DNA from 3 places in the Streptomyces sp. NPDC052225 genome. Region 2 is predicted to be linked to each of the others. Evidence: riboswitches for the same ligand, from Rfam matches in the RefSeq annotation. Region 2 holds a riboswitch; each other region holds the start of a gene.
What was found. Region 2 has a riboswitch for thiamine pyrophosphate ahead of AB0L37_RS25595 (thiamine ABC transporter substrate-binding protein). Riboswitches for the same ligand answer to the same signal wherever they lie in the genome.
Positions count from the first base shown of each region.

Region 1: another riboswitch for thiamine pyrophosphate. It lies ahead of thiO (glycine oxidase ThiO); the one in region 2 lies ahead of AB0L37_RS25595 (thiamine ABC transporter substrate-binding protein).
Region 3: another riboswitch for thiamine pyrophosphate. It lies ahead of thiC (phosphomethylpyrimidine synthase ThiC); the one in region 2 lies ahead of AB0L37_RS25595 (thiamine ABC transporter substrate-binding protein).

Region 1 covers NZ_JBFAVD010000007.1:276,978-284,228, forward strand. The annotation lists gene AB0L37_RS13985 (hypothetical protein) at 1-507, opposite strand, end outside; gene metF (methylenetetrahydrofolate reductase [NAD(P)H]) at 553-1,473, opposite strand; gene thiE (thiamine phosphate synthase) at 1,559-2,206, opposite strand; gene AB0L37_RS14000 (Rv2175c family DNA-binding protein) at 2,288-2,653, opposite strand; gene AB0L37_RS14005 (FAD-dependent oxidoreductase) at 2,736-3,962, opposite strand; gene AB0L37_RS14010 (hypothetical protein) at 4,149-4,496, opposite strand; TPP riboswitch at 4,548-4,661, shown strand; gene thiO (glycine oxidase ThiO) at 4,658-5,845, shown strand; gene thiS (sulfur carrier protein ThiS) at 5,842-6,042, shown strand; gene AB0L37_RS14025 (thiazole synthase) at 6,050-6,844, shown strand; gene pknB (Stk1 family PASTA domain-containing Ser/Thr kinase) at 6,938-7,251, shown strand, end outside.
Region 2 covers NZ_JBFAVD010000019.1:41,391-48,641, reverse strand. The annotation lists gene pyrH (UMP kinase) at 1-625, shown strand, start outside; gene frr (ribosome recycling factor) at 757-1,314, shown strand; gene AB0L37_RS25610 (phosphatidate cytidylyltransferase) at 1,347-2,612, shown strand; gene AB0L37_RS25605 (DUF6243 family protein) at 2,873-3,088, shown strand; gene rlmN (23S rRNA (adenine(2503)-C(2))-methyltransferase RlmN) at 3,210-4,316, shown strand; TPP riboswitch at 4,341-4,446, shown strand; gene AB0L37_RS25595 (thiamine ABC transporter substrate-binding protein) at 4,541-5,635, shown strand; gene AB0L37_RS25590 (iron ABC transporter permease) at 5,692-7,251, shown strand, end outside.
Region 3 covers NZ_JBFAVD010000001.1:423,139-430,389, forward strand. The annotation lists gene AB0L37_RS02120 (YibE/F family protein) at 1-1,144, opposite strand, end outside; TPP riboswitch at 1,216-1,383, shown strand; gene thiC (phosphomethylpyrimidine synthase ThiC) at 1,376-3,160, shown strand; gene AB0L37_RS02130 (hypothetical protein) at 3,245-4,108, opposite strand; gene AB0L37_RS02135 (metallophosphoesterase) at 4,291-5,364, opposite strand; gene AB0L37_RS02140 (LacI family DNA-binding transcriptional regulator) at 5,624-6,736, opposite strand; gene hisC (histidinol-phosphate transaminase) at 7,104-7,251, shown strand, end outside.

The sequences.
Region 1 (7,251 bases), on a different contig from region 2:
GTGCCCCTGGGCGGCCTGGGCGTACGCCGTGTCGCTGTAGACGCCGTACTGGCCGGTGTCGTCGGGCATCGGCTCGGTGGTCGCGTACACCGTGGTGCTCTCGGCCGGGGACTCCGGAACCGGCGCGTAGTCGTGCGCGCTCTGCTCGTACTCCAGGTCGGAGACCTCGAGCGTCGGCTCCTGGTGGACGGGTTCCCTCTTGCGGCGCTTGCTCGAACGGCCCTCGGCCGGGGCCTCGCCGTCCTGCTCCGGGCCGTGCTTGAGCGCCCAGCCCGCGGCGAAGCCGCGGCGGAACGACAGCGTGACGTACGTCTGGCCGATCGCGAAGGCGATGGCGCCGAGCCCGATGACGTACACCGACGGCATCAGGACACCGAGGACGACTCCGAGGAAGCCGACGAAGGCGAGCAGCCGCCAGCGCAGCCGTGCCTTGTACTGCAGCAGCACCTCACCGAGGAGCCAGAGCGCCACCAGTCCGAACGCGATGTAGAGGACCGCCCAGCCCATGTACGCCCCTCTCGTACGGCCGTATCCCGAGGTGGGTACGGCCCATCAGGCCCGCTGGTCGTGCAGGCCCAGGTTTTCGTAGATTTCCAACGCCGCAGTGGAGTTGTTGAGCGTAATGAAGTGCAGACCCGGGACACCCTCGTCAAGCAGCTTCGCGCAGAACTCCGTCGCGAACTCGATGCCAATGGAGCGTACAGCGGCTGGATCGTCTTTGGCTGTGAGGATCCGCTCTTTCAGTGCCGGGGGGAAGTCCGCGTTGCTGAGCTTGGGCAGGCGTTCGAGCATGCGCACACTCGTCACCGGCATGCATTCCGGGATGATCGGGGTGTCGCAGCCCGCGGCGGCGACCTTGTCGCGCAGGCGCAGGTACTCCTCCGGGTGGAAGAACATCTGCGTGATCGCGTAGTCGGCGCCCGCCCGGCACTTGTCGACGAAGTGCCGCACGTCGGTGGCCCAGTCCGCGGAGCGCGGATGCATCGCGGGGAACGCGGCGACGCCGACGCAGAAGTCGCCCGACTCCTTGATCAACTCGACGAGTTCGGCCGCGTACGTGAGGCCCTCGGGGTGCGAGATCCAGTCGCCCATCGGGTCGCCCGGCGGGTCGCCGCGCACCGCGAGCATGTTCCGGATCCCGGCGTCGGCGTACTGGCCGATGATGTTGCGCAGTTCGGCGACGGAGTGCTCGACGGCGGTGATGTGGGCCACCGGCGTCAGCGTCGTGTCCACGACGATCTGCTGCGTCTCCTTGACGGTGCCCGCGCGCGTGGAGCCGCCCGCCCCGTACGTGACGGAGACGAAGTCGGGAGCCACGGCCTCCACCCGGCGCAGCGCGTTCCACAGGTTGCGCTCGCCCTTCGGGGTCTTCGGCGCGGAGAACTCGAACGAGTACGTCGTCTTGCCGGACGCGAGCATGTCGCGCACGGTGCGGGCGCGATCAGTCCTGGTGGAAGCGGTACCTAGGGCCATACGGGCAGGTTACTGACGGAATCCGGTTGCCCCTAATCCCCGTCCACCTTGCGGACAGCCGAGCGAAACCGGGGCTTCCGACGTGTCACGCGGTGCGCAGGCGCTTCGCGAACTCGGCCGCGGCGGCGCCCGGATCGTCGGCCTCGGTGATGGCCCGTACGACGACGACGCGACGGGCGCCGGCCTCCAGGACCTCGTCGAGGTTGCCCAGGTCGATGCCGCCGATGGCGAACCAGGGGCGGTCGGTGCCGAGGCCTGCCGTGTACCGCACCAGGTCGAGACCGGGTGCGTACCGGCCGGGCTTGGTGGGGGTCGGCCAGCAGGGTCCGGTGCAGAAGTAGTCCACGCCCTCCTGGACGGCGGCCGCGGCGGCCTCCGCGTCGGCGTGCGTGGAGCGGCCTATCAGGACGTCGTCGCCGAGGATCGCGCGCGCTGCGGGCACGGGCAGGTCGCCCTGGCCCAGGTGCAGCACGTCGGCGGCGGTGGCGTGGGCGACGTCCGCCCGGTCGTTCACCGCGAAGAGCTTGCCGTGGCGGCGGGCCGCGTCGGCGAACACGGCGAGGTGCTCGAGCTCCTCGCCGGCCTCCATGCCCTTGTCGCGCAGCTGCACGATGTCCACGCCGCTCGCGAGGACGGCGTCGAGGAACTCCGGCAGGTCGCCCTGGCGCTTGCGTGCGTCCGTGCAGAGGTAGAGCCGGGCGTCGGCGAGCCGGGCGCGCTGGGTGTCCGCCATGGAAGTCCCCCCGTAAGTGGTGCGGTGTCGGTGGCGTGCGCACCCCAGGACATGGGGCGCGCACGCCGGACGGTTGTCAGGTCAGACGGCGAGCGCCTGGGCGCGGCGCTTCACCTCCGTGCCGCGATTCTCGCTCAGGGCCTGCGCGGGCGTGCCCGGCAGGGTCGGGTCGGGGGTGAAGAGCCACTCCAGCATCTCTTCGTCGCTGAAGCCGTCGTCCCTCAGGACCGTCAGGAGGCCCACGAGCCCCTTGACGATCTTGTCGCCGTCGATGAAGGCGGCGGGCACGGCCAGTGCCCTGTTCTCCCCGCGGCGTACGGCGATCAGCTGGCCTTCCTTCACCAGCTGTCGCACACGCGTCACCTCGATGTCGAGCATCTCGGCGATGTCGGGGAGGTTCAGCCACTCGGGGACGAGAGCATCGATCTTTGCGTCAATCTCGGTCACAGGACAAGCGTGCCATCCCGGACTGACAGTCGGAAAGCCGGACCCGTCTGACCAGGTATTTTCCCCGCGCAACCGGGGCTGCTCAGGCCACCGCGGACTTCAGCGGGCGGGCCGGGTCGGCCAGCAGCTCCGGGTCGAGGACGGTGCGGGCCTCGATGAGTTTGCGGCCCTGGGCCAGGTCACGCGGCTTGCCGACGGCCAGGACGGCGACCAGGGCGCCGCCGCGCAGCCAGCACACCGACCACGCGGCGCCCGCCGGATCGCCGCGCCACACCGTGGTGTCCGCGGCGCCGTGGTGGCCCGCGTACTGGACGAAGCGGCCGAACTGCTCGGACCAGAAGTAGGGCACCGGGTCGTAGACCGCGGGTGTCTCTCCGATGATGTTGGCCGCGACCGTGCGCGGCCCTTGCAGCGCGTTGTCCCAGTGGTGGACGAGCAGGCGTTCCTCGTAGCGGGCCGAGGGGAACGACGAGCAGTCGCCCACCGCGTACACGTCGGGCACGGAGGTGCGCAGCCGCTGGTCGGCCACCACTTCGCGGTGGTCGCCCAGTTCGATGCCGGAGCCGGCCAGCCAGCGGGTGGCGGGGCGGGCGCCGATGCCGACGACGACGGCTCCGGCCGGCAGTCGCGTCCCGTCGTCCAGGACCACCTCGCCGCTCTCGACGCGCTCCACGCGCGCGCGGGTGCGCAGTTGGGCCCCGGCGTCCGCGTACCAGCGCGCCATGGGGGCGGCGATCTCCGCGGGCAGCGCCCCGGCCAGCGGTCGCTCGGCCGCCTCCACGACGGTGACGCGGCAGCCGGCCTCGCGGGCGGCGGTGGCGAACTCCGCGCCGATCCAGCCGGCCCCCACGACCACGACGTCGTGCTGCTCGGCGAGGACGGGCCGCAGCCGCTCGGCGTCGTCCAGGGTGCGCAGCAGGTGCACTCCCGGGACGGTCTCCGCGCCGGGCAGGCGGATCGGTTCGGCGCCGGTCGCGACGACCAGGACGTCGTACGGGACCGGGCCCTCGGCGGTGTCCAGCTCGTGGTCGCCGGGGCGCAGGCCGGTCACCTCGCGGCCCAGGTCGAGGGTGACGCCGAGCGCCTCGAAGTCGACGTCGAAGGCCGAGCCCTCGGCCTTGCCGAGCAGCACGGCCTTGGACAACGGCGGCCGGTCGTAGGGCTGGTGGGGTTCCGCGCCGATCAGCGTGACGGCACCGGCGAAGCCCTGTTCGCGCAGCGCCACCGCCGTCTGCACGCCGGCCATCCCCGCGCCGACGATGACCACGCGCCGCTGCCCTGTAGGTGTCCCGTTCCGCTGCTCGCTCACGGGATCACCTTAGGCATCTGATCTTCCGTCGGTCAGCGGCGCGGGCCACTCCCGTCCAGTGACGTCCTGCACACGTGTCACCGGTTTAGCGATCTAGGGCCTGTCCGGAGTTCCCCCGTGGGAGAAGGAGCGGGCGTGCCGGGCGTCGCGACGCCGCGGGGGAACTCCAGACAGGCCCTAGGACGATCAGGCCGGTGCGGCGATCTCCTCGACCACACTGGTGCCGCTGCCCTCCTGCGACTCCCACTCCCATGTCTCGTCGAGCCGCACGCGGCCGTCCGGCAGTTCGGAGACGGTCGAGACGCAGTGTCCCGAAGAGGTGGATCCGTCCGTCTTCAGCTGTACGTAGCGGAAGTCGAGCCGGTCACCGGAACGCGTGCCCACGAGGTGGCCCTGTACGACGTCGCCGCCTTCATAAGCGGCCCATACGCGGCCGTCCCTCTCCTGGTAGGCGAAGCGGGTGCGCGTACCGACCTGACCGGGGGCCTGGTCGGCCACGGGGGCGAGGAGGAGACCGTCGAGCGAACGGGCCACAGATGAGGCTCCCTTACTGGGCGTCGTACCGAAGGACTAGGGTGGCCAACGTAAAGCACTCGCGGGAGCCCGTACGCAGCGGGCTGAGAGGGAGGCTGGAGCGGCCTCCGACCGTACGAACCTGATCCGGGTCATGCCGGCGAAGGGAGGGGCTGACGCCCATGTCGCGTACGCCACCCACCGTGTCGAGCGCCTCCGACGTCCTGGTCGTCGGAGGCGGAATCATCGGTCTGGTCACCGCATGGAGGGCCGCGCAGCGCGGTCTGTCCGTGGCGGTCGTGGACCCCGAACCGGGCGGCGGGGCCGCCCAGGTGGCGGCCGGGATGCTGGCCGCCGTCACCGAACTCCACTACGGCGAGCAGACGTTGCTCGCCCTGAACCTCGCGTCCGCGCACCGCTATCCGGACTTCGCGGCCGAACTGGCCGAGGCGAGCGGACAGGACCTCGGCTACCGCGCGTGCGGCACGCTGGCCGTCGCGCTCGACGCGGACGACCGGGCGCATCTGCGCGAACTGCACGCCCTGCAAAGGAAGTCGGGCCTGGAGTCCGAGTGGCTCTCGGGCCGCGACTGCCGCCGCCTCGAGCCGATGCTCGCGCCGGGCGTGCGCGGGGGCCTGCGGGTCGACGGTGACCACCAGATCGACCCGAGAAGGCTCGCGAGCGCCCTCGTGACGGCCTGCGAGCGCGCCGGGGTGGTCCTCCACCGATCCTCGGCCGAGCGGCTCTCCGTCGTACGGGACCGGGCGTGCGGCCTCGTCCTCGCCGACGGCACCCAGCTCGCGGCGGAACAGGTCGTCCTGGCCGCGGGCAGCCGCAGCGGACAGCTCGCCGGTGTCCCGGACGAGGTGCTGCCGCCGGTGCGGCCCGTCAAGGGCCAGGTCCTGCGCCTCACGGTGCCGCGCAGGCACGCGCCGTTCCTCAGCCGCACGATCCGGGCCGTCGTCCGCGGCAGCCACGTCTACCTGGTCCCGCGCACCAACGGCGAACTGGTCGTCGGCGCCACCAGCGAAGAGCTCGGCTGGGACACGACCGTCACGGCCGGCGGGGTCTACGAGTTGCTGCGCGACGCCCACGAACTCGTCCCCGGCATCACCGAACTGCCGCTGACCGAGACCCGCGCGGGCCTGCGCCCCGGCTCGCCCGACAACGCCCCGCTGCTCGGCCCGACCACCCTGCCCGGCCTCCTGCTGGCCACCGGCCACTACCGCAACGGCGTGCTCCTGACCCCGGTCACGGGCGACGCGATGGCGCACGTCCTGGCCACCGGTGAACTGCCCGACGAGGCCCGCCCGTTCACCCCGAAACGCTTCTGCGCCGCGGGTCTTCAGTCCCTGGAGCAGTCCGCATGAACGTATCCCTCAACGGTGAGCCGCGCACCGTCACCGCCGGGGCCACCCTCGACGTGCTCGTGGCCACGCTCACCTCCGCGCACTCCGGTGTCGCCGCGGCCCTCAACGAGACGGTCGTCCCGCGCACCCAGTGGCCCGTGACCGCGCTCTCCGAAGGAGACCGCGTCGAAGTCCTCACCGCCGTACAAGGAGGCTGACTCATCCATGGCTGACGACGCTTTCGTCCTCGGCGGCACCTCGTACTCCTCGCGCCTGATCATGGGCACGGGAGGCGCGCCGAGCCTCGACGTCCTGGAGCGCTCCCTGGTGGCCTCCGGGACCGAACTCACCACCGTGGCGATGCGCCGCGTGAACGCGAACGTCCACGGCTCGGTCCTGTCCGTGCTGGAGAAACTCGACATTCAGGTGCTGCCCAACACGGCGGGCTGCTTCACCGCGGGGGAGGCGGTCCTCACGGCCCGCCTCGCGCGCGAGGCGCTCGGCACCGACCTCATCAAGCTGGAGGTCATCGCCGACGAGCGCACCCTGCTGCCCGACCCCGTCGAGCTGCTCGACGCCGCGGAGACCCTGGTCGACGACGGCTTCACGGTGCTCCCGTACACGAACGACGACCCGGTCATCGCGCGGAAGCTGGAGGACGTGGGCTGCGCCGCGATCATGCCGCTCGGCTCCCCCATCGGCTCCGGGCTCGGCATCCGCAACCCGCACAACTTCGAGCTGATCGTCGACCACGCGCGCGTGCCGGTGATCCTGGACGCCGGCGCGGGCACCGCCTCCGATGTGGCGCTCGCCATGGAACTGGGGTGCGCCGGTGTGATGCTCGCCTCGGCGGTGACCCGCGCGCAGGAGCCGGTCCTCATGGCGGAGGGCATGCGGCACGCGGTGGAGGCAGGCCGCCTGGCGTACCGCGCGGGCCGCATCCCCAAGCGCCGCTTCGCCCAGGCGTCGTCGCCCTCCGAGGGGCAGGCGCACCTCGACCCGGAGCGCCCGGCCTTCTGACGGTCGAACGGCCGGTCACAGCTCTGCTGCAGTACGGGTCCGGTCCTGCCGCACGGGACCGGCCTGTCAGTCACTCCTCGTACACTCGCCTGCGTGGACACGACCCTTCAGGACCCGTTGCTCGGGCACGTGCTCGACGGCCGGTACCGCATCGACGCACGCATCGCGGTCGGTGGGATGGCCACGGTCTACCGGGCCGTGGACACCCGCCTCGACCGCGTGCTCGCGCTCAAGGTGATGCACCCCTCGCTGGCCGCCGACGCCTCGTTCGTCGACCGCTTCATCCGCGAGGCGAAGTCGGTCGCCCGTCTCTCGCACCCCAATGTGGTCGGTGTCTACGACCAGGGCGCCGACGGCGCGTACGTCTACCTGGCGATGGAGTACATCGCCGGCTGCACGCTCCGTGA
Region 2 (7,251 bases):
GATCGCGGCCGTCGTCCGCGACGGGGCCCAGATCGCCGTCGTCATCGGCGGCGGCAACTTCTTCCGCGGCGCCGAGCTCCAGCAGCGCGGCATGGACCGGGCCCGCTCCGACTACATGGGCATGCTCGGCACCGTGATGAACTGCCTCGCCCTCCAGGACTTCCTGGAGAAGGAGGGCATCGACAGCCGCGTCCAGACCGCCATCACGATGGGCCAGGTCGCCGAGCCCTACATCCCGCTGCGCGCCGTGCGCCACCTGGAGAAGGGCCGCGTCGTCATCTTCGGCGCCGGTATGGGCATGCCCTACTTCTCCACCGACACGACCGCCGCGCAGCGCGCCCTGGAGATCGACGCCGAGGCGCTGCTCATGGGCAAGAACGGTGTCGACGGCGTCTACGACTCGGACCCGAAGACCAACCCCGAGGCCGTGAAGTTCGACGCGCTCAGCTACGGCGAGGTCATCACGCGCGATCTGAAGGTCGCCGACATGACCGCGATCACCCTGTGCCGCGACAACAGCCTTCCGATCCTTGTCTTCGAGCTCCTCACGACGGGCAATATCGCGCGCGCCGTCAAGGGTGAGAAGATCGGGACGCTCGTGGGCGAGCAGGGCACCCGCGCCTGACCCTCCCGTCCGTAACACCCCGCGAGGGATGGACAATGTCCTGCCGGTCGGACACCGTGCAGGCAAGACACGCGACGCAGCCGGCCGCCCCCGTGCACGCCGGGCCTCACTCAAGACAGCAGGAGCAAGTGGTGATCGAAGAGACCCTCCTCGAGGCCGAGGAAAAGATGGAGAAGGCCGTCGTGGTCGCCAAGGAGGACTTCGCCGCGATCCGCACCGGTCGTGCGCACCCGGCGATGTTCAACAAGATCGTGGCCGACTACTACGGCGCGCTGACGCCGATCAACCAGCTGGCCTCGTTCTCGGTGCCCGAGCCGCGGATGGCCGTGGTGACCCCGTTCGACAAGAGCGCGCTGCGCAACATCGAGCAGGCGATCCGCGACTCCGACCTCGGCGTCAACCCGAGCAACGACGGCAACATCATTCGTGTGACGTTCCCCGAGCTGACCGAGGAGCGCCGCCGCGAATACATCAAGGTCGCCAAGTCCAAGGCGGAGGACAGCAAGGTCTCCATCCGCTCCGTCCGCCGCAAGGCCAAGGAAGCCATCGACAAGGCGATCAAGGACGGCGACATCGGCGAGGACGAGGGCCGTCGCGGCGAGAAGGAACTGGACGACACCACCTCCAAGTACGTGACCCAGGTGGACGAGCTGCTCAAGCACAAGGAAGCCGAGCTGCTCGAAGTCTGAGCGAGCGCGGAAGATCGAGGTTCGAGGAATCCGTGAACGACTCTTCCTGGGGGGCGCCGGCCGGGCCCGGACACTGGGGGCCCGCCGACCAAGGGCCCGCATACGGTCAGGGGCCCGCGCAGGCTCAGGACCCGGCCTACGGGCAGGGTCCGGGCTACGGTCAGGCACCTTCGTACGGTCAGGGACCTGCCTACGGGCAGGGGCCCTCGTACGACCAGGGGCGCGCCCCGGCGGGTCCCGCGTACGAACGGCACGCGGTTGAGGAGACTCGGCCCATGCCCATCGTGCCCGATATGCCCGACGTGCCCGCCGGTGGCGGTGACGACGACCAGGATGGCGACCGGGGGGCTGCTCGGCTGAGCGGCCCCCTGTTCCGCGACGAGACGCCCGCTCGGGCGCCGCAGACTCCGCAGGAGCCCATGCCCACCGCAGCACCGCAGCCGACGCCGCAGCCTCAGGCGGAGCCGGCTCCGAAGCAGAAGAAGAGCGCGGGCCGGGACCTCGGGGCGGCCATAGGGGTCGGTGTCGGGCTCGGCGCGGTGATCATCGCGTCGCTCTTCATCGTCAAGGCCGTGTTCATCGGCGTCATAGCGGTCGCCGTCGTCGTGGGGCTCTGGGAGCTGACCTCGCGGCTCGAGGAGCGCAAGGGCATCAAGGCGCCGCTCGTGCCGCTGGCCGTGGGTGGCGCCGCGATGGTCGTCGCCGGATACGTCCGGGGCGCCGAGGGTGCCTGGGTGGCGATGGCGCTGACCGCGCTCGCCGTCCTGGTGTGGCGCATGACGGAGCCGCCCGAGGGTTACCTCAAGGACGTCACGGCCGGTGTCTTCGCGGCCTTCTACGTCCCGTTCCTCGCGACGTTCGTGGCGCTCATGCTCACGGCGGACGACGGGGCGTGGCGCGTTCTGACGTTCCTGATCCTGACCGTGGTCAGCGACACCGGGGCGTACGCGATCGGCTGGCGCTTCGGCAAGCACAAGCTCGCGCCGCGCATCAGCCCCGGCAAGACCCGCGAGGGGCTGTTCGGCGCGGTGTCGTTCGCGATGGTGGCGGGCGTGCTGTGCATGCAGTTCCTGATCGATGACGGGACCTGGTGGCAGGGCCTGATCATCGGCGCCTGCGTCGCCGCGAGCGCGACCCTCGGCGACCTCGGCGAGTCCATGATCAAGCGGGACCTCGGCATCAAGGACATGGGCACGCTGCTGCCGGGCCACGGCGGCATCATGGACCGCCTCGACTCGCTGCTGCCGACCGCGCCGGTGGTGTGGTTGTTGCTGGTGCTGTTCGTGGGGTCCAGCTGAGGCGGTGTGACCCGCACACGGTGTCGTACGAGCCCTCGCCCTTCGTGGCGGGGGCTCGCTGCGTCGGGCAACCGAAAAGGCCGGCGCGCGGGGGCGACGCGACGGGGTAACGTCCTTGTCATGTTCTTCCCGACGCCGATGTACGAGTGAGCGCGTGACGGGCCCCGCCGACGTCTTTCCGATGTAGCCGCCCGTCCCCCACCGATGAATCCGCAGATCACCGCACCTCACTTCACTTCACCTCACCGCCGGGAGAACCCGTGACCGACAGCAAGAACATCAACAACCCCGTGGGCCAGGGCGGGGGCCAGCGCAAGAAGCAGTCCCGCGCCGAGCGGCAGAACCACGGTCCGCACCGCAACCTAGACCGCCGGCTCGCCGCCGACGCGAAGGCGGAGCTGGTGCGCAAGATGCGCGAGAAGACCGGCACGGCCGAGGGCACCGCGCAGGCGGCCGACGACGCCGCGCAGAGCTGACGCAGCCTCCCGCGGGGCGGCGCGAGCCGGCCGGTCGAGTCGCGGGGCGGTCGGGCCGTGGGGCGGTCGGAACTCTCGGGTTTCCGGGTCACCCCCATTCATCTGCGACACTGGATGAGCCATGCCTAAGCCCGGAGAACTCACTTTCGTCGCCCCCCGCGGAGCCAAGAAGCCGCCGCGGCACCTTGCTGATCTTTCGCCTGCGGAGCGGAAGGAAGCCGTTGCCGCGATCGGTGAGAAGCCGTTTCGCGCCAAGCAGCTCTCGCAGCACTACTTCGCGCGGTACGCGCACGACCCCGCGGAGTGGACCGACATCCCCGCCGGGTCGCGCGAGAAGCTGCGGGAGGCGTTGCTGCCGGAGCTGATGACCGTCGTGCGGCATCTGTCGACCGACCAGGACACCACCCGCAAGACGCTGTGGCGGCTGTTCGACGGGACGCTCGTCGAGTCCGTGCTCATGCGGTACCCGGACCGGGTGACGATGTGTATCTCGTCGCAGGCCGGGTGCGGGATGAACTGTCCGTTCTGTGCCACCGGCCAGGCCGGGCTCGACCGGAACCTGTCGACCGGTGAGATCGTGCACCAGATCGTCGACGGGATGCGGGCGCTGCGGGACGGGGAGATTCCCGGTGGGCCCGCGCGGCTGTCCAACATCGTCTTCATGGGGATGGGGGAGCCGCTCGCCAACTACAAGCGGGTGGTCGGGGCGATTCGCGCGCTGACCGATCCCGAGCCGGACGGTCTTGGCCTGAGCCAGCGCGGCATCACCGTGTCGACGGTCGGGCTCGTCCCGGCCATCAACCGGTTCTCCGACGAGGGGTTCAAGTGCCGCCTCGCCATCTCGCTGCACGCCCCCGATGACGAGCTGCGCGACACCCTCGTACCCGTCAATACGCGGTGGAAGGTGCGGGAGGTGCTCGACGCGGGGTGGGAGTACGCCGCGAAGTCGGGCCGCCGGCTCTCGATCGAGTACGCGCTGATCAGGGACATCAACGATCAGGCGTGGCGTGGGGACCGGCTCGGGCGGTTGCTGCGCGGCAAGCCCGTGCATGTGAACCTGATTCCGCTGAATCCGACGCCCGGCTCGAAGTGGACCGCGTCGCGGCCCGAGGACGAGAAGGCGTTCGTCGAGGCCATCGCCGCGCACGGCGTGCCGGTGACCGTCCGGGACACCCGCGGTCAGGAGATCGACGGGGCCTGTGGACAGCTGGCGGCCACCGAGAGGTAGCCTGGCCACCGTCATCACATCTGCATATTCCGACAGGGGAGCGCCACAGCGCTGAGAGTGCGGTAGCGACCGCAGACCCTCTGAACCTTGCCCAGGTCATTCTGGGTAGGAAGTTCGGACATCACTCAAGCTGTTGCGCCCTGCCCGCAAGCCGTCGCGATCCTCGCGAGGGTGCGCGGGCGGGGCCGCGTCTCTTCCTGGTCACTTCCAGGAGGAATGAATCAATGAGCAAGAACATGGGGCGGCGTCCGGTCTATGTCGCCGTGACTGTCGGGCTCGGGCTCGTCGCGCTGTCCGCGTGCGGGTCGTCCGACGACTCGGAGAGTGCGGCCGGCGGCTCCAAGACCGTCACCCTCGTCAGCCACGACTCGTGGGCGGTCTCGAAGAACGTCCTGAAGGACTTCGAGAAGCAGTCCGGGTACGAGGTCAAGGTGCTGAAGGACGGCGACGCCGGCGAAGCCGTCAACAAGGCCATCCTGTCCAAGGGGAACCCGCAGGGCGACGTCTTCTTCGGCGTCGACAACACGCTTCTGTCGCGCGCGCTCGACAACGGGATCTTCACCTCGTACAAGGCCAAGGGGCTCGGGGAGGTGGGGAGCGAGTATCAGCTCGATGCCGGGAAGCACCGGGTGACCCCGATCGACACCGGGTCCATCTGCGTCAACTACGACAAGAAGTACTTCGCCGAGCACAAGCTGACGCCCCCCTCCTCCTTCGCCGATCTCGCCGAGCCCGCGTACAAGAACCTGCTCGTCACCGAGAACGCCTCCACGTCCTCGCCCGGGCTCGGCTTCCTGCTCGGCAGTGCCGCGCAGTACGGCGACGACGGCTGGCAGGCGTACTGGAAGAAGCTCAAGGCCAACGGGGTGAAGGTCGTCGACGGCTGGGACCAGGCCTACAACGAGGAGTTCAGCGGCAGCGCCGGCGGCAAGAAGGCCGACGGTGAGCGGCCGCTCGTCGTGTCGTACGCCTCCTCGCCGCCCGCCGAGGCCATCTACTCCGACCCGCAGCCGAAGACGTCGCCCGTCGGCGTCGCGACCGGCACCTGCTTCCGGCAGATCGAGTTCGCGGGGCTGCTCGACGGGGCGAAGAACACCGAGGGCGGCCAGGCGCTGCTGGACTTCCTGATCTCCAAGGAGTTCCAGGAGGACATGCCGCTCAACATGTTCGTCGACCCGGTGACCAAGAACGCCACCGCGCCCGCCGACTACACCAAGTACGCCGTCAAGGTCGACGCCCCCGAGACCATGAGCCCCCGCAAGATCGCGGACAACCGCGACGACTGGGTGAAGTCGTGGACGTCGCTCGTACTGAAGTAGTCGCCCGCCCGTCCAAGACCAGGGCCAGGACCGGGAACGCGGCGCGGCTCGGGCTCATGGTCGTGCCCGTCGTGTTCTTCGGGGTCTTCTTCGCCTACCCCGTCGCCGCGATCGTCGAGCGCGGGCTGCACGTCGACGGTGCCTGGGAGTTCGGGCGGATCCTGGACGTCCTGGGTCAGTCGGACATCCGGCACGTGCTGTGGTTCACGGTGTGGCAGGCGGTGGCGTCCACCGCTCTCACGCTGCTGATCGCGCTGCCGGGGGCGTATGTCTTCGCCCGGTTCGAGTTCCCCGGCAAGCAGGTGCTGCGGGCCGTCGTGACGGTGCCGTTCGTGCTGCCGACCGTGGTCGTCGGCACCGCGTTTCTCGCGCTGCTCGGCAACGGCGGGCTGCTCGACGAGCTGTGGGGCGTGCGGCTCGACACCACGGTGTGGGCGATTCTCCTGGCACACGTCTTCTTCAATTACGCCGTGGTGGTGCGGACCGTGGGTGGGCTGTGGGCGCAGCTCGATCCGCGGCAGGAGGAGGCCGCGCGGATGCTCGGCGCCTCCCGGTTCGCGGCCTGGCGGACGGTGACGCTGCCGGCGCTCGGTCCGGCCGTCGCCGCCGCCGCGCTCATGGTGTTCCTGTTCACGTTCACGTCGTTCGGCGTCGTGCAGATTCTGGGCGGGCCCGGGTTCTCGACCCTCGAAGTCGAGATTTATCGACAGACCGCGCAGATCTTCGATCTGTCGACCGCCGCCGTGCTGACGATCGTGCAGTTCGTGGCGGTGGGGATGATTCTCGCCGTGCACGCGTGGACCGTGCGGCGGCGGGAGAGCGCGCTGCGGCTCGTCGACGCCGCGCACACCGCCCGACGGCCGCGCGGCGCCGGTCAATGGGCGCTGCTGTGCGGCGTGTTGGTGAGCGTCGCACTGCTGATCGTGCTGCCGCTCGGCGTGCTCGTGGAGCGCTCCCTCGACGCGCCGGGCGGGTACGGGTTCGCGTACTACCGGGCGCTGACCTCGGCCGACGGCGGCACCTTCCTCGTACCGCCGATCAACGCGATCGGGAACTCCCTGGAGTACGCGCTCGCCGCCACCGCCATCGCGCTGCTCATCGGGGGGCTCGCCGCCGCTGCCCTCACCCGGCGCGCGGGGCGGCTCGTGCGCGGGTTCGACGCGCTCCTGATGCTGCCGCTCGGGGTGTCCGCGGTGACCGTCGGCTTCGGGTTCCTGATCACGCTCGACGAGCCGCCGCTGGACCTGCGGGCCTCCTGGATCCTGGTGCCGCTCGCGCAGGCGCTCGTGGGGGTGCCCTTCGTCGTACGGACGATGCTGCCCGTGCTGAGGGCCGTCGACGGGCGGCTGCGGGAGGCCGCCGCCGTGCTCGGCGCGTCGCCGCTGCGGGCCTGGCGGGAGGTCGATCTGCCCATGGTGCGCCGGGCGTTGCTGATCGCGGCGGGGTTCGCGTTCGCCGTGTCGCTGGGTGAGTTCGGGGCGACCGTGTTCATCGCGCGGCCCGACAACCCGACCCTGCCGGTCGCCGTGGCACGTCTGCTCGGGCGGGCCGGTGACCTCAACTACGGGCAGGCGATGGCCCTTTCGACCGTGCTGATGGTCGTCTGCGCCGTCTCC
Region 3 (7,251 bases), on a different contig from region 2:
CGTCGGTCACGCTGCTCTGCGCGATCGAGAAGAGCAGCAGGAGCGGCAGGGCCGCGCCCGCGTACGCCAGGACCAGGGTGTTGACGACGGACGCGATGTGGTCGCGTCCGATCCGGATGCCCGCCCGGTACAGACCGCGCCAGCCCATCGTCGGATTGGCCTCGTGCAGCTCCCAGACCGCCGACGTCTGGGTCACCGTCACGTCGTCCAGGACGCCGAGCGAACCGATGATGACGCCGGCCAGCAGCAGACCGCTCATGTCGATGTCCGGGTACAGGCCGTGGATCAGGCCGGTGTTGTCGTCCGTGTTGCCGGTCAGCGCTGCCCAGCCGATGAACAGGGACCCCAACAGCCCGATCAGCAGCAGCGATACGAGCGTGCCGAGCACCGCCACCGAGGTGCGGGCCGACAGGCCGTGACACATGTAGAGCGCGATGAGCATGATGGCGCTCGCCCCGACGACCGCCACCACCAGCGGATTCGAGCCCTGAAGGATCGCGGGCAGGATGAAGAACGTCAACACGAGGAAGCTGACCGCGAGCGCGATCAGCGCCATCAGGCCCCGCAGCCGGCCCACCACGACCACGGCCACGGCGAAGATCCCGGCGAGCAGCGCCATCGGAAGCTTGCGGTTCACATCGGTGACCGAGTACTGCAAGTTCTCAGGGGCGTCGGGCGCGTAGGCGACGATCACCTTCTGGCCCTCGTGCAGCTGCCGCGGCGAGTCCGGCTGGACGACCTCGGTGAACGTACGGCCCTTGTCCTTGCCGGTGTCGACGCGGATCGTCGCGTTCTCGCAGGTCCCGTTGGCCTGTTGCTGCGCGGACGAACCCTCGGCCGTGGAGGTGTCCCCGGTGGGGGTGTCCCCGGAGGCGTTCACGGACTTGCAGTCGACCTTGTCGACCTGGGTCACCGTGGCCTGCTGCGTCTGCCGGTCGAAGCCCACACCGGTGCGCTCGTGCGCGGGGGCGCCACCGGGCCACAGCACCGCCAGACCCACGACGACGGCGACGGAGAACGGGATCAGGACCGCCGCGATGACCTTGCGCAGGTGCTTCGAGACGGGCGTGGCCGGACCGTGGCTGTGGGAGTGCCCATGCGGCGGATGGGACGGTGGGGGCGGGGGCTGCTGGGTGGTGGTCACCGCCCGATCATCGCAAGAACGGCAGGGGCCCTCTGTTCAACGCGTCCGACATGACGCTAGCGTGGAGGCACCTTTGCACACGCGGGAGCTCGGAGCACCGGGCTGAGAGGGCGCTGACCTCCGTATCGAAGCGTGTTTCACGTGAAACGACGTGGAACATCGCGAGACGGATCTCGCTGCGTCGACCGCCGAACCTGTTACCGGGTAATGCCGGCGTAGGGAGTAGGTCTCATGACCACAACGGACGCACGCACGCCTGCCTCCAACCAGGGCGAGAACCTGAACGAGGCCGGGAAGTCCATCGGCTGGCACAAGGGATACGTCACGGGCTCGCGCCCGGACCTCCAGGTGCCGGTCCGTCAGGTGCATCTCACCAACGGGCAGTCGGTCACGCTGTACGACACCTCCGGCCCGTACACCGATCCGACCGTCGACACCGATGTCCGCCGCGGGCTCGCCCCGCTGCGGGAGAACTGGATCATCGCCCGCGGCGACACCGAGGAGTACGCGGGACGCCCCGTCCGCCCCGAGGACGACGGCATCAAGCACACGTCGCCGCGCGGCGGTCTGCGCAACCTCGACGCGGTCTTCCCGGGCCGCCCGCGCCAGCCGCGCCGGGGCCGCGACGGCCAGGCCGTGACCCAACTCGCGTACGCACGCCGGGGCGAGATCACCCCGGAGATGGAGTACGTGGCGCTCCGGGAGAACGTCGCGCCCGAGGTCGTACGGGAGGAGATCGCGGCGGGCCGGGCCGTGCTGCCCGCCAACGTGAACCACCCGGAGATCGAGCCGATGATCATCGGCAAGCGGTTCCTGGTGAAGGTCAACGCCAACATCGGCAACTCCGCGGTCACGTCGTCCATCGAGGAGGAGGTGGAGAAGATGACATGGGCGACCCGCTGGGGCGCCGACACCGTCATGGACCTCTCCACCGGCCGCAACATCCACACCACGCGCGAGTGGGTGCTGCGCAACTCCCCCGTCCCGATCGGCACCGTGCCGCTCTACCAGGCCCTCGAAAAGGTCGACGGCAAGGCCGAGGAACTGACCTGGGAGATCTACAAGGACACGGTCATCGAGCAGGCCGAGCAGGGCGTCGACTACATGACGGTCCACGCCGGCGTCCGCCTCCCGTACGTCCCGCTGACGGCCAACCGCAAGACCGGCATCGTCTCGCGCGGCGGCTCGATCATGGCCGCGTGGTGCCTCGCGCACCACAAGGAGAGCTTCCTCTACGAGCACTTCGAGGAGCTGTGCGAGATCCTCGCGGCGTACGACGTCACGTACTCGCTCGGCGACGGCCTGCGCCCCGGCTCCATCGCGGACGCCAACGACGAGGCCCAGTTCGCGGAGCTGCGCACGCTCGGCGAGCTCAACACCATCGCCAAGCGGCACAACGTGCAGACGATGATCGAGGGCCCGGGCCATGTCCCGATGCACAAGATCAAGGAGAACATCGACCTCCAGCAGGAGATCTGCGAGGAGGCGCCGTTCTACACGCTCGGCCCGCTGACCACCGATGTCGCCCCGGCGTACGACCACATCACGTCCGGGATCGGCGCGGCGATGATCGCCTGGTGGGGCACGGCGATGCTCTGCTACGTCACGCCCAAGGAGCACCTGGGCCTGCCGAACAGGGACGACGTGAAGACCGGCGTCATCACGTACAAGATCGCGGCCCACGCGGCGGACCTCGCCAAGGGGCACCCGGGCGCGCAGGAGTGGGACGACGCGCTGAGCGACGCCCGCTTCGAGTTCCGGTGGGAGGACCAGTTCAACCTGGCTCTCGACCCGGACACGGCACGGGAGTTCCACGACGAGACGCTGCCGGCCGAGCCCGCGAAGACCGCGCACTTCTGCTCGATGTGCGGTCCGAAGTTCTGCTCGATGAAGATCTCGCAGGACATCCGGCGCGAGCACGGCACGACCAAGGCCGAGGTCGAGGCCGGGATGGAGCAGAAGTCGAAGGAGTTCGCCGAGGCGGGAAACCGCGTCTATCTGCCGATGGCCGACTGACGCGTACGCGGGCATGACCAAGGGCTCGGGGCCCGCGCAGTTCGCCCCGAGCCGAGGTCACGGCCCCGTGCCGATGCCGGAGGGTCAGTCCGGCTGGTGCTCGGGGCCTCCGAAGTCCGGACTGGTGAAGTCCGGGCTGGAGTAGCCGGCCCGCTGCCCCGTGGCGGTGCCTCCGCCGTCGGGGCTGCTGAACCCCGGCCGGTTGTAGCCGAGTTGGGGCATGCGGCTGGGGCCACCGCCCCGGCCGCCGCCGAGCGGCGTCCCACCGCTCGGCGGCGGGTCCGCCAGGGCCTCCCGCAGGAACGGCAGGATGCCGCGCTCCAGGAGCGCCTTGCCCCAGACTTCCCTGGCCTGTGCCACCGCCTCGTTCGACTCGCCGTGCGCGCTCGCCTGGAGCGACGTCGCTCCGTTGCGCAGGGCGGTCAGCAGCAGGCAGACCGCCGCGACGAGGATGCCCGCCGCGGTGATGGCGCCGAAGACCCAGCCGAACGCCAGCAGCGTGTCGGCGAAGTCGGGCGCCGGGTGGAGCATCTTCAGGATGTAGCCGACCAGCAGGAAGATCGCGGCGGCCGTCCCGGCGAGGACCGGGGCGAGCACGACGGCGACGGCGGCGACGCCGGGCCCCGTGGTCTCCGCGACCAGACCGATCGTGTTGCTTCCGGACTCCGCGGAGCCGGAGGAGCCTCCTTCGCGTAGCGGACGGACGGGCCGCGGGGCAGCACGCAGTTCCTCACGGACCTTGATGTAGTGCTGGTACTCGGTGGCTGCCGCCGTGCTGATCAGCGCGGCGGCGTTCAACGCCATGGTGCGCAGCTGTTCGGGGTTGAGCCGCCGGCCCACTGCGGCGAGATCAGGGCGGTTGGGTGCGGTACGCAGCGCCTCATCGAGGATCCGCTCGAACTCGGGGCGGTCCTCGTTCAGCAAATGCGGAGCGCTGTTCATGTGCATCCCCCGATGCTCCGTAGGGCTTGGTGACTCGCATGGTTACGAGCCGTCGGGCAGAAACGGAGGGGAGCCTGCTACGGATAAGCCGATGGTAGAGCGGTCACGGCGCGCGGTGACAGGGGGTTTCCGGAAATTGGCCCTGTGGCCTGCCGGATCCTCCGCTTACGCGCCTGCCCGGTGAACTCTCAGATATCCATGGGGAGTTGCTGGACCAGCAGCTTTCCGGCCATGGTCACGCCGCCGTCCATGGCGATGGCGAGACCGCCCGCGTACACGTGCGGGCCCTCGACGACGGGCCGGCTCTCCTCGCCGTCCGCGTCCTCGCCACCGACCTCGCCGAGGAGGTACGGGATCGGGCTGTGGCCGTGCACGACGCGGGAGCCGCCGTAGGCGTCGAGGAGCTCGCGGACCGAGCCCGGCCCGGACTCCTCGTCACGGAAGGCGAACCGCTTCGTGAACTTGCGGAACAGGTCCCAGCACTCGTCCGCGTCGTTGCGCGTGAGCGTCTCGCGGACCGTGTCGTTGACCGCCTCGATCGAGTCGCCGTAGTCGAGGTACGCGGTCGTGTCGGAGTGCATCAGCAGGTGGTCGTCCTCGATCTCGATCGCGTCGAGACGGGACATCCACTGGAGATGGACGTCCTGGAGGCGGTCCATGTCGGACTTCTGGCCGCCGTTGAGCAACCAGGCCGCCTGGAAGGTGGCGGTGCCGGCACCGGAGTTGACGGGGGTGTCGCCGAACCGCTTCGCGCCGAGCAGCAGCAGCTCGTGGTTGCCCATGAGCGCCTTGCAGTAGCCGCCGGCCGCGGCCGCCTCGGCGGACAGCCGCATCACGAGGTCGATGACGCCGATCCCGTCGGGCCCGCGGTCGGTGAAGTCGCCGAGGAACCACAGGCGCGCGGTGCCCGCCGCCCAGTTGCCCTCGGTATCGATCAGGCCCTTCTCGCGGAGCGCGGCGAGCAGCTCGTCGAGGTAGCCGTGCACGTCCCCGACCACGTACAGCGGGCCGAGGCCGTCGGCCTGCTGCGGCGCGGGCTGCTGCGCGATCTCGACCTGCACGGTGTCACCCCGATTGATGACCGGGAGGTCGCGCTCGGTGGGGGTGTACCCGTCCGGGTACACCTCGGCGTCGGGCTCGGGACCGGGGGCAGGGTCGGACGGAACCACGTTCGCCGGTACGTCATGGACGTACGCGGGAACGCGGAAGTCGCGCAGCGTCTCCGTGCGCGCTGCGGGTCCCTGACCGGCCCCCTGAGTCATCGACCCCTCCACCACCATTGCGCCGCCTGTGCACCGGATCGGACTGCCTGGTCGCAGCGGCCCGCGGTGTCGTGCGCCCATCATAGGAATGCGGCTCGCGCTGTGTGATGCACCAGGGGTGGTGAATCGGTGACGGGGGGCTGTTCACCGTGCTTTTCTCCCGAATTGGTGTGGACTTTTCCCCTGAGTCCTTGCCGGTTTCTTTCCCGGCTCCCTCCTGCTTCTTCCGGCTTCGACGGGGTCGACGGGGGTACGGGGGTCAGCCCTGCCCGGGCGAGCGGGGCGGGCTGACGGTGGTGCGGGGCGGACGGCGCTGGGACGAGGTCCGCACGATCAGCTCCGTCGGTATCACCTGCTCGACCGGCTGGTCGGATTCGAGCCCCTCGATGGCGTCGATGAGCAGCTGGACGACGGCCGTGCCGATGCGGCGCGGCTTGAGCGAGAGCGTGGTGATGGGCGGCTCGGTGTTGGCGTACACGTTCGACTCGCTGCAGCACACGAGCAGCAGGTCCTCGGGGACGCGCAGCCCGTAGCGGCGTGCGGCCGCAAGGAGATCCGTGCCGTTGGGGTCGAACAGGCCGTAGACCGCGTCCGGGCGGTCGGGCCTGGCGAGCAACCGGTCGGCCGCGACGGCGCCCGCACAGGGGTCGTGCGCGGGGTACGACTCGTAGACCGGTTCCTGCCCGATCCGCTCGCACCAGCGCAGATACGCGGAGGTGGAGAGGTGGGTGTAGGTGTCGGTGGTGGTGCCGGTCAGGAGGCCGATGCGGCGGGCGCCGGCCTCGGCGAGGTGGTCGAGGATGCCGAGCACGGCGGCCTCGTGGTCGTTGTCGACCCAGGCGGTCACGGGCAGAGTGCCCGCGGGACGTCCGTCCGAGACGACGGGCAGGCCCTGGCGGACCAGCTCGCTGACGACCGGGTCGTGGTCGGAGGGGTCGATGACGACGGTGCCGTCGAGCGCGACGTTCGACCAGACGTCGTGGCGTGAGGTGGCGGGCAGGATGACGAGGGCGTAGCCGCGCGCGAGCGCGGCGGAGGTGGCCGCTCGGGCCATCTCGGCGAAGTACGCGAACTCCGTGAAGGTGAAAGGTTCATCCCCGTAGGTCGTCACGGTCAGGCCGATCAAGCCCGACTTGCCGGTACGGAGCGTGCGGGCCGCCGCGGACGGGCGATAGCCCAGCCGGTCGGCGACCTCGCGGACATGGCGTCGGGTGGCGTCCGGAAGCCGTCCCTTGCCGTTGAGCGCATCGGAGACAGTCGTGATCGAGACCCCGGCGGCGGCGGCAACGTCTCTGATGCCTGCCCGGCTCGGCCGGGTGCCCCTGCGGGTCGTCTCTGCCCGGCTCACCTGGTGCTTCCCTGCTGCTGTCATGGCGAGCCGATAGTAGGGCTCATGCGGCTGCATGGTGGGGGCGCATATGCACGCGTTGACAGGCACGTTTCTGCAAGGTGATGAACCATCAATGACCTTGGAAATCAAGGGAGTTGAGGGTTCTGACGGTGGTACGTCACTTGTCGGTGCGCGCGGGCCTGCCAAGTCGGCGATGTTGCGAGTAGGTCTCAACTCACCTTCACGGGTGATGCGCGCCACGGCGCGAGCCACCGGCGCACGCCAGAGCGGGGAGCGCTCCCCCCTCTCCGTACGCCTTCGCAGGGTCGTGGGATCCGGCCCATTGGGGCGAGCCGCGAATCCTCTTAAGGTGAGCAGTATTGGAACGGTGGCCACAAGGAGGACTGCGGTGAGCGAGAACAACCCCAAGCTGCGTGCCGAGCTGGAGGGGGTCCCCACCTATAAGCCGGGCAAGCCGGCGGCTGCCGGCGGACCGGTGGCATTCAAGCTGTCCTCCAACGAGAACCCGTATCCCCCGCTGCCCGGCGTGATGGAGC